DNA from 2 places in the Mycobacterium sp. SA01 genome. Region 1 is predicted to be linked to the other one. Evidence: predicted binding sites of a transcription regulator. Region 1 holds the regulator's gene; the other holds the start of a gene.

The links. The regulator LexA, encoded in region 1, represses DNA repair genes until DNA is damaged. The targets are predictions, from matches to a motif close to CGAACANNTGTTCG.
Region 2: AB4879_RS05665 (HNH endonuclease signature motif containing protein) is a predicted target of LexA. The motif match lies at 5,874-5,887, and genes of this name have one in related genera.

The regions. Positions count from the first base shown of each region.
Region 1 is NZ_JBGGNO010000018.1:231,320-239,384, reverse strand. Features, by position in the region: gene AB4879_RS14140 (LGFP repeat-containing protein) at 1-1,651, shown strand, start outside; gene lexA (transcriptional repressor LexA) at 1,670-2,329, opposite strand; gene AB4879_RS14130 (LysM peptidoglycan-binding domain-containing protein) at 2,543-3,025, shown strand; gene nrdR (transcriptional regulator NrdR) at 3,115-3,579, shown strand; gene AB4879_RS14120 (PhzF family phenazine biosynthesis protein) at 3,582-4,268, opposite strand; gene AB4879_RS14115 (right-handed parallel beta-helix repeat-containing protein) at 4,325-7,528, opposite strand; gene AB4879_RS14110 (beta strand repeat-containing protein) at 7,882-8,065, opposite strand, start outside.
Region 2 is NZ_JBGGNO010000014.1:235,776-243,840, forward strand. Features, by position in the region: gene pgl (6-phosphogluconolactonase) at 1-614, shown strand, start outside; gene AB4879_RS05645 (ATPase) at 619-1,005, shown strand; gene AB4879_RS05650 (cytochrome P450) at 1,015-2,331, shown strand; gene AB4879_RS05655 (DUF309 domain-containing protein) at 2,492-2,959, opposite strand; gene ppc (phosphoenolpyruvate carboxylase) at 2,963-5,770, opposite strand; gene AB4879_RS05665 (HNH endonuclease signature motif containing protein) at 5,901-7,244, shown strand; gene AB4879_RS05670 (MarR family winged helix-turn-helix transcriptional regulator) at 7,186-7,668, opposite strand; gene AB4879_RS05675 (zinc-binding alcohol dehydrogenase family protein) at 7,743-8,065, shown strand, end outside.

The DNA.
Region 1 (8,065 bases):
GGACAAGCTCGGCGGCTCGGCGGGCACGATGGGCGTCCCCACCGGGGAAGAGACCTTCGACGGTACGGTGATCAGCCAGAAGTTCACCGGCGGCGAGATCTCCTACGACACCGCCGCGAAGACGTTCACCACCGTGCCACCCGAGCTCGCGGCCAACTTGGCCGGCGTCGAGGTGCCCAGCGACGCGACGACCGCGATCAACCAGGCGTGGCGGGCCGCAGGGGGGCTCGCGGGACCGCTCGGCGCCCGCCAAGGACCGCAGCAGGCGATCGGCACCGACGGCGCCGCGCAGGATTACGCGGGCGGCAAGATCTTCTACTCCCCGGCCACCGGCGCGCATGCGGTCACGGGCGCGATCCTGGCCAAGTACGAGGCGCAGGGCGGCCCGACCGGAGACCTGGGACTGCCGACCGGAACCGAAGCGGACGGCGGCGCGCCCAACAGCCGGGTCAGCGCTTTCAGCGCCGCCGATAAACCGGTGATCTTCTGGACTCCCGACAACGGTGCCATCGTGGTGCGCGGTGCGATCAACGCCGCCTGGACCAAGCTGGGCGGTGCCACCGGCAAGCTCGGTGTACCGACCGGCGAGCAGAGCGTCAACGGCGACACCGTGACACAGAAGTTCAGCGGCGGCGAGATCTCCTGGAACAAGGCCAGCAACACGTTCACGACCAAACCGCCGGAACTCGCCGGTTCGCTGTCCGGTGTTCAGGTTCCGGCCGCCGGGCCGCAGGCCGGCCAGGCGGGCAGCAAGTCCGGCAACGGTTTCACCTTCCACTGGTGGTGGCTGCTGATCATCGTCCCGGTCCTGTTGCTGCTGGCCGTGATCGGCCTGGGCGTGCTGTGGCTGCAGCGCCGCCGCAGCGGTGGCGAGGAGATCGACGACGACTTCGACGACTCGGACTACGACGACGATCATTGGCCCAGTGAGGTCACCGGCGAGGCTGATGCCGCGGCCGCGTCGCGCTTCTCGACCTACCCCGACGGCGGCGTTCCGCAGGTCGCCGCCGCGCCGGGGTTCGGCTGGGCGCCCACCGAAGACGAGAAGTCGCAACCCGGATCCGAGGACGTATTCGACGGCGACGAGGACTCCATCGACACCACGCCGACCCGCATCCCCGCCGAGGCCGCCGAAACCGGCGGGTACGAGGCAGACGAAGCCGACGAGGTGCCGGCGGAACTCGAGTACGCCGAGGTCGAGGAGATCGAGGACGACGAGTCGAGCGATTCAGGCCGCCATGCGGCGGTGAATCTCGGGGAGTCGCAATCGATGTGGCGGCTCGACATGGGAGAGCTCGGCACGCCGCGGCGTCGGCGCGCTGCCGAGCCCGAGCCCGAGCCCCCACTGGAGCCCGAGCCGGCACCGGAGGAGATCGTCGAGTCCGACGTCGTCGACATCGAGGAAGACTCCACGCAGCCGGCGGAAGTCCTGCAGTCCGACGTGCACGCCGAAGCGGCAGCCCATCGTCCGGCGATCCACCTTCCGCTCTCGGATCCGTATCAGGCTCCCGAGGGCTATGTGGTCAAGGCCAACACACATTCGGGGCTGTACTACACCCCGGACTCGGCGCTGTACGACCACACCGTGCCCGAAGTGTGGTTCGCCAGTGAGGAACTCGCGCAGGCGAATGGTTTCCACAAGGCGGAGTGAGGCTTTCGCCCCGGTCCGCTAGACCTTGCGGAGAACGGTCACGACCTTGCCGAGGATCGCGGCGTCGTTACCGGGAATGGGGTCGAACGCCGGGTTGTGCGGCATCAGCCACACCTGGCCGCTGGTGCGCTTGAACGTCTTCACCGTTGCCTCGCCGTCGATCATCGCCGCGACGATGTCGCCGTTGTCGGCGACGTTCTGCTGACGGACCACGACCCAGTCGCCGTCGCAGATCGCCGCGTCGATCATGGACTCACCGACGACCTTGAGCAGGAACAGCGACCCGTCGCCGACCAACTCGCGCGGTAGCGGGAACACGTCCTCGACGGCTTCCTCGGCGAGGATCGGGCCGCCGGCGGCGATGCGTCCGAGCACCGGCACGAACGTCGGTTCGGGGAGCGCGTCCGAACCGGCAACCTCGGTGCGCACGTGGCTCACCGCGTCGTCGGCTCCGCGCACGTCCACCGCACGCGGCCGGTTGGCATCGCGGCGTAGATAGCCCTTGCGCTCCAGGGTGCGCAGCTGGTGAGCCACCGATGACGTGGATGTGAGGCCGACGGCGTCGCCGATCTCACGGATGCTGGGGGGATAGCCGCGGCTGGTGACGGAGGCGCGGATCACGTCGAGGATGGTGCGCTGCCGCTCGGTCAGCCCGGATGTCTCACTGCGCTCGCTCATAGGGCCGAATCTAGCCGGGCCCGCGTCAAAATTCAAACATTTGTTCGACCGTGTCGCGATTCGGTGTTCTCGGTGGCCGGCGGAGCAGAACTTGTCGGTGGTCGGATTTATTCTTCGAACACGCTCGCTCACATGTTCGGTTTTCGAACGGATGATCGAGTATATTTCGAACACAAGAGCGAACCGGGGCGGCCCTGAAGGAAGGACACGGACGTGACAGTCATCGATGATCGACAGGTTTACATCTCGGCACCGGTGTACCGGCGGACGGCCGGCGCGCCTGTTTCTCCTGCTCGGCGCCGTCCGGCCGGCGTTCGTGCCCACCGGCCGCACCCGGCACGGCCGGCCATCACGCCGATGCGGTACCGGGGCACGGGGGTCGCGGTCTCCCGAGCACCGCACACCCGCAGGCCGGTCAGCACTGCGGTCACGATCGCGCTGGCGGGAGTGGCCGCATTGATCACCCTCTGGCTCGGTATGGTCGGCCACTTCAGCGCCGCGCCCGCGGCCACCGAGCAGATGCCGGACCAGCTCGCCGTCGTCCAGGTTCAGGCAGGGGAGACGCTGCAGCAGCTGGCCGGACGGGTCGCGCCGGATGCGCCCGCCGGACAGGTGGTGCAACGCATCCGCGATTTGAACAAGCTCGAGTCGGCGTCGCTGGACGCCGGGCAGACGCTGATCGCGCCGATCGGCTGACGGCCGTGTTGGCCGCAGCCGCTCCCGCGGACGGCGCAGGTAGGCTCTCAGTGGTTCGACGTATCGGGCCACTGAGCGAAGGAGCGGTCATGCACTGTCCGTTCTGCCGCAACCCGGACTCCCGTGTTGTCGATTCCCGCGAGACCGACGAGGGCCAGGCCATCCGGCGTCGCCGCTCCTGTCCGGAGTGCGGCCGGCGGTTCACCACTGTGGAGACCGCGGTGCTGGCGGTGGTGAAGCGCAGCGGCGTCACCGAGCCGTTCAGCCGGGAAAAGGTCGTCAGTGGCGTTCGCCGGGCCTGCCAGGGCCGCGATGTCGATGACGACGCGCTCAATCTGTTGGCCCAGCAAGTGGAGGACACCGTGCGGGCGGCCGGCTCGCCCGAGATCCCCAGCCACGAGGTCGGACTCGCCATCCTGGGCCCGCTACGTGAACTCGACGAGGTCGCCTATCTGCGATTCGCGTCGGTGTACCGCTCGTTCAGCTCAGCCGAGGACTTCGAGCGTGAGATCGAGGCGCTGCGCGCCCACCGGGCCGTCGGCACCTCCGGCTGAGCTCAATCGAGCTGTCGCACACCGTCGCTGACCACTCTGCCGGCAATCAGCACCCACCCTTGCGCGTCCCACGTCGTGAAGATCTGCGATCCCTTGCCCTGGGTGATCGTCAGGTCGCGGCTCAGGTAATCGGTCACCCGTGCCGCCGCGGATCCGGTGGCCTCGTCCTCGGGCACTCCGAGATCGGCGGCGAACATCCGCGACCGGATGTGCCCGCCGTCGCGATCCAGCCACGCCCACAGGTAATGCTCCGCGTCGTCGGAGTAGTCGTCCGGGTCGGCGGCCAGCAGTTCGTCCACCGAGTCCAGGTCATGAATGGCGAACTCCGGCGACCACTCGGCCCGAACCCGGATCACCGTGCGCTCGTCGTCGTAGGCGACCCCGACGATGCCGGCCGGAACCTGAAGGGTGTGAATCGGCGTGCCGCGCTCCCGCAGCCACCAGGCCGCGCCCACGGTGGGGTGCCCGGCGAATGGCAATTCCGTGGCCGGAGTGAAGATGCGGGCGTGCGCGGTGGTTGACCCGTCAGCCGGCAGGTCGATGAATATGGTTTCGCTGTAACCTAATTCGGTCGCAATGCGCTGGCGGTCACCGGCCGGCACGGTTGCCGCGTCCACCACGCCCAGCGGATTGCCGAAATTGCCGGCTTCATCGGTGAACACCCGCAACACGGTCACGTCGACGGTCATGATTCGACTTTACGACGCGGCGGGCCCGGCTCTCCACGGTCGGCGGATCTGCGTGTTCACGCGGGAATCTGCGCATTGACGGAGAACTCCGACGTGTCACCTTCGGAACTGGTGGCGGTCATGGTGATGTAGCCACCGGCGGTGACGTTGGCCGGCGCCGGGATACTGACGGTGTTCGATCCGTGCACAGCGGACAGCGTCTGCAACAGCTGTTGGCCCTGTACGGGGATGGCCGTGCCGGCGGGCGAGTAGAAGATCTGGACGGTGTACTCGCCAGAGTCGGGCGGAGCAACGGTGAACGACACCGTCAGGCTTCCCGCGTTCAGGGTCGCCGAGTGCACATCGGGCGGCGGCTGGTTGTTGTTCGCGCCGGCCTCGAGATGGATCCCGACGCCCCCGGTGCCACCGTTGCCGAAGATGGAGTTCGACAGGATTTGGTTGCCGCTGCCCGCACTGACGAGCACGCCGTCACTGCCGTTGTCGAGGACGACGTTGTCCTCGACCACGGTGCCCTGTGCGCCGTCGATCTGAATACCGTTGCCGCCGTTGCCGCTGATTGCGAAATCGCGGATTACCGAACCGGTGGCTTGTCCGATCACGACGCCGCTGTCGGTGAACCCCAGGATCAGACCGCCACCGGTGAATGCAGCCGTGACGCCCTTGCCGACCGAGAGACCTTTGTCGGCCGAGAAGCCGAGGTTGCCCGCCAGGGCAACATAACCCGGTGCTGTGACGGTGGCGGAGCCGCCGGCGGTCGCTGTCACTGTCAACCCACCCAGTGGGTTGGTCACACCCACATCGCCGTTGAGGGTGGCCGTCTTGCCGTCACCGGGGGTGAGGCTCAGCTGGTAGCCGCTGCCGGCGTTGGCGTCGATGCGTCCGTTGAAGGTGATGTCACCGCCGGTGATGCTGGTGGGTCCGGCCAGCGTGGTGGCCCCGCCGACCGAGAACGATCCGCTCGACACCGAATAGCCGCCGTTGAGGGACACCGCATCGGCATAGACCTGGCTGCCTGTGGTCGTCACCGACGCGGTACTGGTCGACCCGCCGGCGTCCGTCGTCAATGCGGCCAGTGGTTGTCGGCTGCCAACCTCCCGCGCGAATGTGGTTGTCCCTTCCGAGTCGAGAGCAAGAGATTCGGCGCCGGTGCCGGCGTCGACGGTCCCGGAGAACCTGACGTCACCGTTGCCGGCCTGTACATGGGTGTCGCCGAGCACGGTCGTCACACCGGCGACGGAGAAATCGCCGTTGCCGGTGCTGTAGTTGCCGGACAGGTTTGCGTTCTGGCGATAGGTTTGCGATCCCGTCGTGGTCACCGACTTCAGCGTCACCGTCGACTGCCCGCCGGTCGGTCGCAACCAGATGATCTGGTCGGCGACGTCGAACATGACGTCATATTGGTTGTACAGATTCAGACCCGTGTTGACATTCTGAATGCCACCTGGCTCGCCCTGTTGATAGTTGACCAGGTTCACCGACCCGTTGTCGCCCGCGACGAACGTCCATCTCAGCGGCGGTCGGCCCATGGCGGTCGGAAAGTCCGCGATGAAGGTTGTCCCCCGCTGTAATTGGCCGCTGTCGTTGTAGGGATCCCCGCCCTGCCCCTGCGTGCGGATGCCCGTCGACGGCGCACCGCTGTCGATGAGGGACGGAAGCGTGGAATTGACGCCGATCTGCTGTGCCGGCTGGTCGCCTTGTTGAGCGCTGTAGCTGGGGGAGAAGCCGAACCAGCTCAACACCGGGTAGCCGGATACCGGATACGTTCCACCGCCGGGTTGCGGGGTGACGGGCACTGCATACGGGAACTGGTCCCGCAACGCGTCGGTGACCCCGACGGTCAACTGCGGCGCAATCCCGATGGGGCCCAACTGCACCAGGAAGCCACTGGACAGATTTCCGGGAAGCTGAAGCAGCGGATTCGCCAACGCGCTGCCGAGGCCGGGAACCATCAGTGTGTCGAAGGAGGCGCCGAAGTCGCCGAAGAAATGGTCTTCGACCGGTGGTGCGTCGGGATTGGCGAAGTCGAATGTGGTGTCCTTGTTGGTGTTTCCACCGTTGAGGATCGCGGCAAGCTGGATGGGCTGGCCGGTGGACACCGTCTGCGTGCCCGTGCCGATCGTGATGCGGGTATCGGCGACGACCCCGTCGAAGTAGTTCCCGGAGGAATACGTCTCCGAAACCGGAGTGGCGGTCAACGGTACGTCTTTCCAGAATGCGGAGTTGTAACCGGCGAAGAACGCCACTCCGCCGGTGTCGAATTCGTACATCTGCGAGGGGTTGTCGCCGATTGCGACGTCGATCCCGTATTTGACCTGTGCCTGGCCGGTTGTGCTGAACTCCGGCAGATAGTGCAGCGGCACGGTCGCGGTTTGGGTCGACTGCGGAATGACCAGCGCGGCGATGCCCTGGGTGAGCAAACTGGCCAGCGGGGCCTGACCGCCGACTGCGGCACCAAATGTGGTCGTGCCCAACGCCGTCACCGTCAGCGATTGCTTACCCGCTTGCGCGGCGTCGACCGTTCCGGCGAACAAGACATCACCGTCGCCCGCATCGATGGACACGTCGTCGGCGAGGACCACGGATCCGTGGATGCTCACGGCGTGATCGCTGCGAATGGCGCCACGCAGCACGAGCGTGTCGCCTGGAGCGACCGACGCGCTGACGGCACCGTCCACAGAACCGGTGGAATCGAAACGGATCGAGTCGATTTGGGACGTCTGCAGGCTGGCGAGCACCTTTCCGGATGTCAGAACCAGGCCGGCGCAACCCGCATTGCCGGGATTGGTCACTGTCACAGTCGTATTCGGCGTGGTGGTGAACGTCGTCGCGCGCACAAATGACGGGTCGCCCGATATCTGCAGGGTGGAGCCGGTCTGCCGCAGGTAGACCGCGCTGCCGGTGTTCACGGCGACGGTCAGCGCGGTGCCGACCTGGCTGGCGGTGACACCCTCGGGCACCAGGAACAACGTGCGTCGGATCAACACCAGCGCTCCGGCGACGAGATCGGAAATCGGATTCGGGCCGAACGTGGACAACCAGGTGAATGCGGAGTTGAACACATGGTTGACCGCGGCGGTGATCCCCTGGGCGATCGAGGGGGCCGCGGCACCCCAACAGACCGCGCAGTCGGTGCCGAGTATCGATGCCGCGGTCGGGCCGGCCAGGCGGGCCGGCGGGGTGGCGGGCTCCGCGGCGGAGGTGTCCCCCGGGGCGGGGCGGGCCGACCCACCTTGTGTGCCGTGAGCCGGAGAGGTCGACATCGGAACGGATGCCGGCGCCACGGCGGTGCCCCGCGGCGTCGAGGTCCGCTCCGCTCTGCGTCGGGATGCGCCCGGCAGGTCCGGTCCCGATGGCGCACCGGATGCGGGGTCGAGTAAAGCTGTTGTCGGGGCTTTGGTTCCGGGCTGTGGCCGCCCGGTGGGGTACCTGGGGATCGGCCGGTCGGCTGTGCGGCCGGAGCGGGCCCCTGCGGGCTTGGATTGGGCTGCCGCCGGCGCGGCGGACGGGTCTGTCCCCGTCGAATCGGCTGCGGCAACCCCAAGGTGTGGCCCACCCAACGAGATCCCCAGGACGAACGCGGCGGTTCCCAGCCGTGCGGCTTTGATGAACATCGTCACACGTCGCTCACGGGCGTGGAGAACTCGGAGGTGTTGGCCGGCGCCGTCACCGGTGTGGCGGTGACGGTGATCCACTGATCGTCGGGTCCGACCGAGAAATCTTGACTGAAGTCACCGGCCGAGGTGGTGAACGATCCGAGTAGATGCCGACCCTGAGCGTTGACTCCTTCGGACGGCGGT
Region 2 (8,065 bases), on a different contig from region 1:
GAACGGGAATCAACCTGCTCAAGCATGTCGGCGCCCACGACGGCGCGATCGACTGGTCGAAGGTGCACATCTTCTGGGGCGACGAACGCTACGTCCCCGCCGATGACGACGAGCGCAACGACAAGCAGGCCCGCGAGGCGCTGCTCGACCACATCGACATCCCGGACAGCAACGTGCACCCGATGGCGGCCAGTGACGGCGAGTTCGGCGACGACCTGGACGCTGCGGCCCTGGCCTACGAGAGTGTGCTCGCCGCCAACGCCGGGCCAGGCGAACCGACACCGGTATTCGACGTGCACCTGCTGGGGATGGGGCCGGAAGGCCACATCAACTCGCTGTTCCCGCACACCCCGGCGGTCGCGGAGACCAAGCGGCTGGTGGTCGGCGTCGAGGACTCCCCCAAACCGCCGCCCCGGCGGATCACGCTGACCCTGCCCGCCGTCAATCGGTCGCGCGAGGTGTGGCTGGTGGTATCCGGTGAGGGCAAGGCCGAGGCGGTCGCCGAGGCCGTCGGCGGCGCCAAGGCCGCCGACTGGCCGGCTGCCGGCGCGAAAGGCCGCGACGCCACGGTTTGGCTTCTCGACACCGAGGCGGCCGGCAAGCTGCCACACTGAGCCCATGGTTGACAAGCCGCCCCCGCCACGGTCTGGCCGGGACCGGATCAAGACCCTGGCCCAGGCGGCACTCAACGCCGACGTCACCGTCGACCAGCTCGACACCATCCTGTCCGGGATGAGCGATGCGCTCACCGATCTGAACAAGACCATGAGCGGCATGAAAGGCACCCTCGAGTACTTCGAGGAGACGCTGGTCGTGTTCAACTCCACGCTGAGCCGCATCGACGAGCTGGCGCCCCGGCTCGATGCGGTGGTCGCCCGTATGGAAGGGATCGTCGAGCGCGTCGAACGCATCGTGGGTGTCGGCGAAGCGGTGATCTCACCGCTGGCCGCCACGGAGTCGGCCATCCGCGGGGTGGTCAACGCGATCCGTCGCCAGGGCCGCTAGCGCGTCACCATGGACCTGCACGTCAAAACCCGGGTGCACTGGTTGTTGGATTACGGGCTTTCCCGTTCGGTGCTCACGCTGCTCGCTCATCGCGGAGACCCGTTCGCCCGACTGGTCATCGACAGCGGGAGACCCGAGAACACCTATCGCCTCATCGAGGAGGTCCGCCGGCGGGGTCGAATGTCTCCCGGGATCGGCGGCGGTTGGGTCACCGCTGACGCGCAGATCGTCCGAAACGTTCTGCGCGACGACCGATTCCGGACCGTCAAACCGCAGGATCGATTTCCTGTTCGTGCGGTCCGGTGGCTGGCCGCCAAGACGGCCCCGGACATGATGAATCCCGTCGAGCCGCCCTCGCTCCTCGTGGTGGATCCGCCGGTGCACACCCGGTTGCGTCGCCTGGTATCGCGTGCTTTCACACCTCGAGCGATCGAGGGGCTGCGCGATCGCATTCACGAGATCACCGACAGGGTGCTCGACGATCTCGAGGGCCAGTCGCACTGCGATCTGATCCCCGCCTTCGCGGCCCGGATCCCCATCGAGGTCATCGCCGAGATGCTGGGACTCCCCCGCGAGGAGATACCGGCGCTGCACGCCTTCGCCGACCCTGCCGCCAAGCTACTGACCACAACCGTTCCTGCCTGGAACGACTTTTACACCGCCTCGGTGGCCTTGCGCGATTTCGAAGGCTACATCGCCGCACATATCCAGCGACTCCGGCTCAACGACGCGGACAACAGCATCCTGTCAGCCGTACTCCACGACGACCACCTCACCGAAGACGAGGTCAGGATGTTCGCCGGCCTGCTCCTCGGTGCCGGATTCATCACCACCACACACGCATTCGGCAACGCGGTGGTCGCGCTTCTGCGCCATCCGGAACAGCTGGCGCATCTGCAGGCGCATCCCGAAGGCTGGCCCAATGCAGTCGAAGAGTCGCTCCGCTACGACTCGGTGGCCCAGATCGGGCTGCGGGTGGCGACAAAGCCGGTGCAGATCGAGGGCTGCGCCATCGACGAAGGGCAGGCGGTGTTCGTGCTCATCGCCGGAGCCAACCGCGATCCGGCGATCTTCGAGCGCCCTCTCGAATTCGACACCACACGCGCCAACGCCCGCGACCACCTCAGCTTCAGTTCCGGTATTCACGTCTGTATCGGCGCAGCACTCGCCCGCCTGGAACTGAACATCGGCCTGGAAGCTCTGTTTCGGCGCTTTCCAGAACTCGGGCTGGACGGCGAACCGACGCTCAACGACAGCACGTTGCTGCGCGGAGTAAAACGCCTACCTGTCAGCCTGGGAGCCGCTTCCTCAGGTGCCGGCCGCTAGCGCGTCACCACCAGTCGTCGCCGGGATCGGTGCCTGACCACTCGCCCAGCACCTGTGCCGCGGTCTGCGGAAGCGGTCCGAGCAGTTCGGCGGTGTTCTCCAGAGAGCAGTCGGGTTGTGTCATAACCGTTTTGACGCTATCGGCCGGCTGTCGGTTCCATCACGGGGTCAAGTGCGGCCGCATCCGCTCCGCATCGATCTCGACGCCTGCGGAGAGATCGTCTGCCAGCGCGGCCCCGGTGGCGGCCAGACCGACGATGTCGATGCCGTAGGGCGCTCCTGGGATCTCGGCAAGCAGCGTTGATGCCCGGCGCAGCAGTGCGGCAGCACCCGTGCGATTGCCGCGCTGGATGTGCGTGACACCGACCGCGAACTGGGCCAGCCCCTGCCACAGCGGTCGCTCGTCATCGGGTCCGTTCTTCCAGGCCGCCTCGAAGACTTCGTGAGCGTGAAACGCTCGCCCCCGGCTGAGCAGATCTTGCGCGTAGGCCAGGGTTTCGGCCGGCGGGAGACTCAGGTCGTCGGGAATGCGGGGTTCCCCCTGCGCGCCCGGCGGCAGCGGCCGGCCGAGCGCGTCGCGGGCCCTGGCATTGCGGGGCCGGCCGGACTCGTCGCGGTCGCGAGCCATCGGCTAACCGCTGTTGCGCAGTGCCGACGCCAACCCACTCATGGTGAGCAGGATGCCGCGCTGGACCAGCTCGTCGTCGTCTCCGGACCGGTAGCGGCGCAGCAGCTCGACCTGTAAGTGGTTGAGCGGCTCCAGGTATGGAAAACGGTTGAACACCGACCTGGCCAGCGCCGGGTTGTCGGCGAGCAGGTCGTCCTGGCCGGTGATCAGCTGATGGATCCGCAGCGTGCGGCCGTACTCGGCGACGATCTTGTCGAACACCCGGGCGCGCAGTTCATCGTCCTCGACGAGCTCGGAATACCGGGCAGCCAAGCCCATGTCGGCCTTGGCCAGCACCTGCGCCATGTTGGAGAGGACGGTGGCGAAGAACGGCCAGTGCTTGTACAGCTCCTGCAGCACTTCGAGCCGGGCCTCGGGCGATTCCGGACCGGCGGCGATCCACTCCTCGACCGCGGTGCCGGTGCCGTACCAGCCGGGCAGCATCACGCGCGACTGGCTCCAGGCCAGCACCCACGGGATGGCCCGCAGATCGGAGATAGACGTGGTGGGTTTGCGCGACGTCGGCCTGCTGCCGATGTTGAGCGAACCGATCTCACTGACCGGTGTCGAGGCCTTGAAGTAGTCGACGAAACCCGGTGTCTCGTGCACCAATTCGGCGTAGGCGCGCTGGGCGCGAGCGGCCAGGTCGTCGAGCACCTCGTACGCCTGCTCGGCAAGGTCGCCGAGGCCCTCGGTGTCGAGCAGCGTCGACTCCAGCGTGGCGGCGAGCAAGGTCTCCAGGTTGCGGTGCGCGATCCGCGGCTCGGCGTACTTGGCGGCGATCACCTCGCCCTGTTCGGTCAGCCGGAGCGAACCGTTCACCGCGCCTGGCGGCTGGGCCAAAATCGCATCGTAGCTCGGGCCGCCACCGCGGCCGACGGTGCCGCCCCGACCGTGGAAGAGCCGCAACCGAATTCCGGTCTTGCGGGCCGATTCCACCAGATCCAGCTCAGCCCGGTAGAGCGCCCAGTTCGCGGCCAGATATCCGCCGTCCTTGTTGGAGTCGGAATAGCCGAGCATCACCTCCTGGCTCTCGCCGCGGGCATGCACCATCGCGCGGTAGAGCGGCAGGTCCAGCGCAGACTCGAGGATCGAGGCGCCGTGCTGCAGGTCGTCGATCGTTTCGAACAGGGGCACGATGCCGACGGGCGCGTAGACGTCGTCACTCGAAACACCAAGCAGTCCAGCCTCTTTGAGCAGGATCGCGGCTTCCAGCATGTCCGAGACCGACTGGCACATCGAGATGATGTAGTTGGGCACCGCTTCGGGGCCGAACACCGTGACCGCACGGGCGGCGGCGAACACAATGTCGAGTTCTTTGCGAGCCAGCTCGGAGAGCTCGGAGTCGTCGCGCACCAGCGGCCGGCGGGTCTTCAGCTCGGCGGCCAGCACCTCGACCCGCTCCGGCTCGGACAGCGACGCATAGTCCGGATGGACCCCGGCCCAGGACAGCAGTTCGGCGATGACCTGTTCGTGTACCTCGGAGTTCTGCCGCATGTCCAGGCTGCTCAGGTGAAAACCGAAGACGTCCACGGCTTCCCGCAACCGGGCAAGCCGGTCGTCGGCCAGCAGGGTGCTGCCGTTGGCGCGCAATGACGCGTCGATGGTGTTCAGGTCGGCGAGCAGCTCGTCGGGTGTGTCGTACGGTTCGAGGCCGAGATCGAGGGTGTGCGCCGGTTCGCGATCGAGGATCTTCTGCCCGGTCGCGGTGAGCCGGGCGTGCACCACCCGCAGTGCCCGCCGGTAGGGCTCGTCCATCCGGGCCGGCTCGTGGCAGGCGTCAGCCAGGGCGACGAGAGCGTCGGTGGTCTTCACCAGCCGGGCCGACATCGACAATTCCTGTTCGAGCTTGTTGAGCTCGGCGAAGTAATGTCCCAGGGCGGTGTAGGCGGCGCTGCCGGTGGCCAACCGGACCACGTCGGCGGTGACGTTCGGGTTTCCGTCGCGGTCGCCACCGATCCAGGAGCCCGGCCGCAGGATCGGCTCGGGCAGCAGGTCGGCGTCGGGCCAGCGCGTTCGCAGCGCGTCGCGAACCTCGGCATTGACCTTCGGGATCACCTCGAAGAACGCCGCCGGGTAGTACCGCAGGCCGACTTCGATCTCGTCCTGGATCTTCAAGCGGGACAACCGGATCAGTGCGGTCTGCCACAGCGTCAGGATCTGCCTGCGCAGTTCGGTCTCGACCGGCCGACCGTCCTCGGTTTCGTCCTGACCGTGCAGCCGTACCCGCATCAGCTGGGTGATCCGGTGCTGGGTGTCGAAGACGGTGCGCCTGCGGGTCTCGGTGGGGTGGGCGGTGATGACCGGCGCCACCAATGCCCCGGTGAGCGCTTCCTGAACCGTTGCCGCGTCCAGCTGCGCGGCATCGAGCTTGTCGTAGGTGGCGGCGAGGGTGCTGGTCTGCGGCGGCTCGCCTGCGGCGACGTGTATCGCGCGGCGCCGTTCGCGGTGGATGTCCTCGGCGACGTTGGCCAGCAGGGCGAAGTGGCTGAACGCGCGGATCACCGGGATGGCCTGGTGGACGTCGATGCCGTCGAACAGCTGGGCCAGCTCGGACCGGTCGATCTCGGATCGGCGCACCCGGAACGATTCGACGCGGGCTTTTTCGACGAGGTCGAACACCTCGTCGCCGTTCTGCTCGCGCACGGTGTCACCGAGGATCGCCCCCAGCAGCCGGATGTCCTCCCGCATCGGCTCGGTGGCCTCCCGCCCGACCTGGGTGCGCTGTACCGCGCCGATCGGTTCCAGCGACACATCCGGAGCTTCAGCCATCCCCCAAGTATTCCGGTGTCCGCTATGCCGTGCAGGGCGTGGGGTCGTGGCGTTGTCCACAGAGCCGACTTCGTCCACAGGTTGCGGTTTCGTCCCCGGTGCTCGAACAATTGTTCGATACCGTGGTGTCATGTCCGCCGAACCCCTGACCGCCCACGCGGTGCATGACCGGGTTCGCGCCGAGCTCGATGCCGTCGATGCCGCGTACAGCCGGCTCCGGTCGATCTGTACTGATCTGGCCGGCAACATGTTTCGCATCGAGGCGGCCGAGCGCCTGGAGGACCAGACCCGAGTGAACCGCGGGCTGTCCTACCGGATGTTCGGCGAGATCGCCGAACCGGTCGACGGCTCGTCATCGCCTGCCGGAGCGAAGGTCCGTGACGTCCTGGCCAGCCGGTTACGCCTGACGGCCGGGGAGGTCAAGCGTCGGTTCGCGCTGGCGAATCGACTGCGGCCGCGTCGATCTCTGACCGGCCCGCCGCTACCGCCGGAATTGCCGGTGTTGGCGGCCGCGGTCGAGGCCGGGGAGGTCGGCGAGGACCACATCGCGGCAGTGTGCACTGCACTCGACCGGCTGCCGTCGTTCGTCACGCCGGCCAACCGGGAGGCAGCGGAACGCGCACTGGTTCGCCGGGCGCGCGAACAGGATTCGAAGTTCGTCGCGGCGATCGGTCTCGAGATCGCAAACTGCCTGAATCCCGAGGGCACGTTCACCGACGAGGATCGGGCACGACGGCGCGGGTTGCGGCTGGGCCAGCAGGGTCCGGACGGGATGAGCCGGCTTTCCGGCTGGGTGGATCCAGAGAGCCGCGCCTACATCGAAGCGGTGACGGCCGCAGTCCGGCCGGGGCGCCATCTCCCCGACGGCACCGGGGGACGCGACAACCGAAGCCCGGAACAACGCTGCCACGACGGAATCACGCTCGGCCTCAAGGCGGCTCTGTCATCGGGGGCGTTGGGGCAGCATCGCGGACTGCCGGTGACCGTGATCGTGACGACGACGCTGGGCGAGCTGGAGCAGGCGGCGGGCTGGGCCCGTACCGGCGGAACCGGCCGGCTCCCGATGCGCGACGTCATCCGGATGGCCGGCGAAGCGGTGCACTACCTGGCGGTCTTCGAGGATCACTCGGCACGCCCGCTGTACCTAGGCCGCGCGAAACGGCTTGCGACTGCCGACCATCGGATCATCTGCCATGCCCGCGACCGCGGGTGCACCAAGCCGGACTGTTTCGAGCCCGGCTACCACTCCGAAGTGCATCATGCGCTGGAGTGGAGCGCCGGCGGCCCGACCGATGCCGACAACCTGTACTTCGGCTGCCCGTGCGACCACGCGATGGCGACCGAGGGCACGTACACGACGACTGTCACCGAGGACGGCCGGATCGCGTGGAGCGACGGCAACGGTCCCCCACGGGTCAACGACGCGCACCACCCGGATCGGTTGCTCCGCGAGGACGACGGGGAGTCGGGGTGACGGGCGGCGCGGGGTCGAGCATTCCCGACAGCAGCGCGGTCAGTCGCTTCTGCTCGGCGGCGCTGAGCCGGCTGGTCATCGGTGTCAGCAGGCCGGCGACCGTGTCGGCGAGATCGGCGCCGAGCCGCTGCCCGGCGGCGGTCAGGGTGACGTGCACCGAGCGGCCGTCCTCGCGGCTGGTGGCCCGTTTGACCAGACCGCGGCGCACCGCGCGGTCCATCAACCCGCTCACCGACGATCGCTCCAAGCCGAGGTATTCGGCCAGCTGCGCCATGGTGGGTTCGCGGTCGCGCAGGATGGCGAGCGCGCGCAGCTGCGTCAGGGACAGGTCGTTGTCGGCGGCGACCCGGTTCAACACCGCGGTCACCGCGAACGAGGTGCGCACCAGGTCTTCCAGCAGCGCTTCTGAGATATCGCCCGGCATCGCACTAGCGTACCGCATTAGTTCGTATTACCATCAAACTTTAGTTCGTAATACCATCTATTTTGGAGGGTGCCGTGTACGCAGCAGTCGTCACAGACTTCACGAAACCGCCTGCCTATCAGGAAGTTCCGCAGGCAATCGCGACCGGGAACACCGACATCGTCGTCGACGTCCTTGCGGCAGGTCTGCATCCGCTGGTGCGGTCCCGCGCCAGCGGAACGCACTACACCAGCACCGGCGTCCTGCCCCTGGTGCCCGGGATCGACGGTGTCGGCCGCGCCTCCGACGGCACGTTGCGCTACTTCGTCGTGTCCACCGACCTCGGTGCGATGGCCCAACAGACCGTCGTCGACGTGCGCCGCAGTGTCGTGCTCCCCGACGACGCCGATCCGGTCGC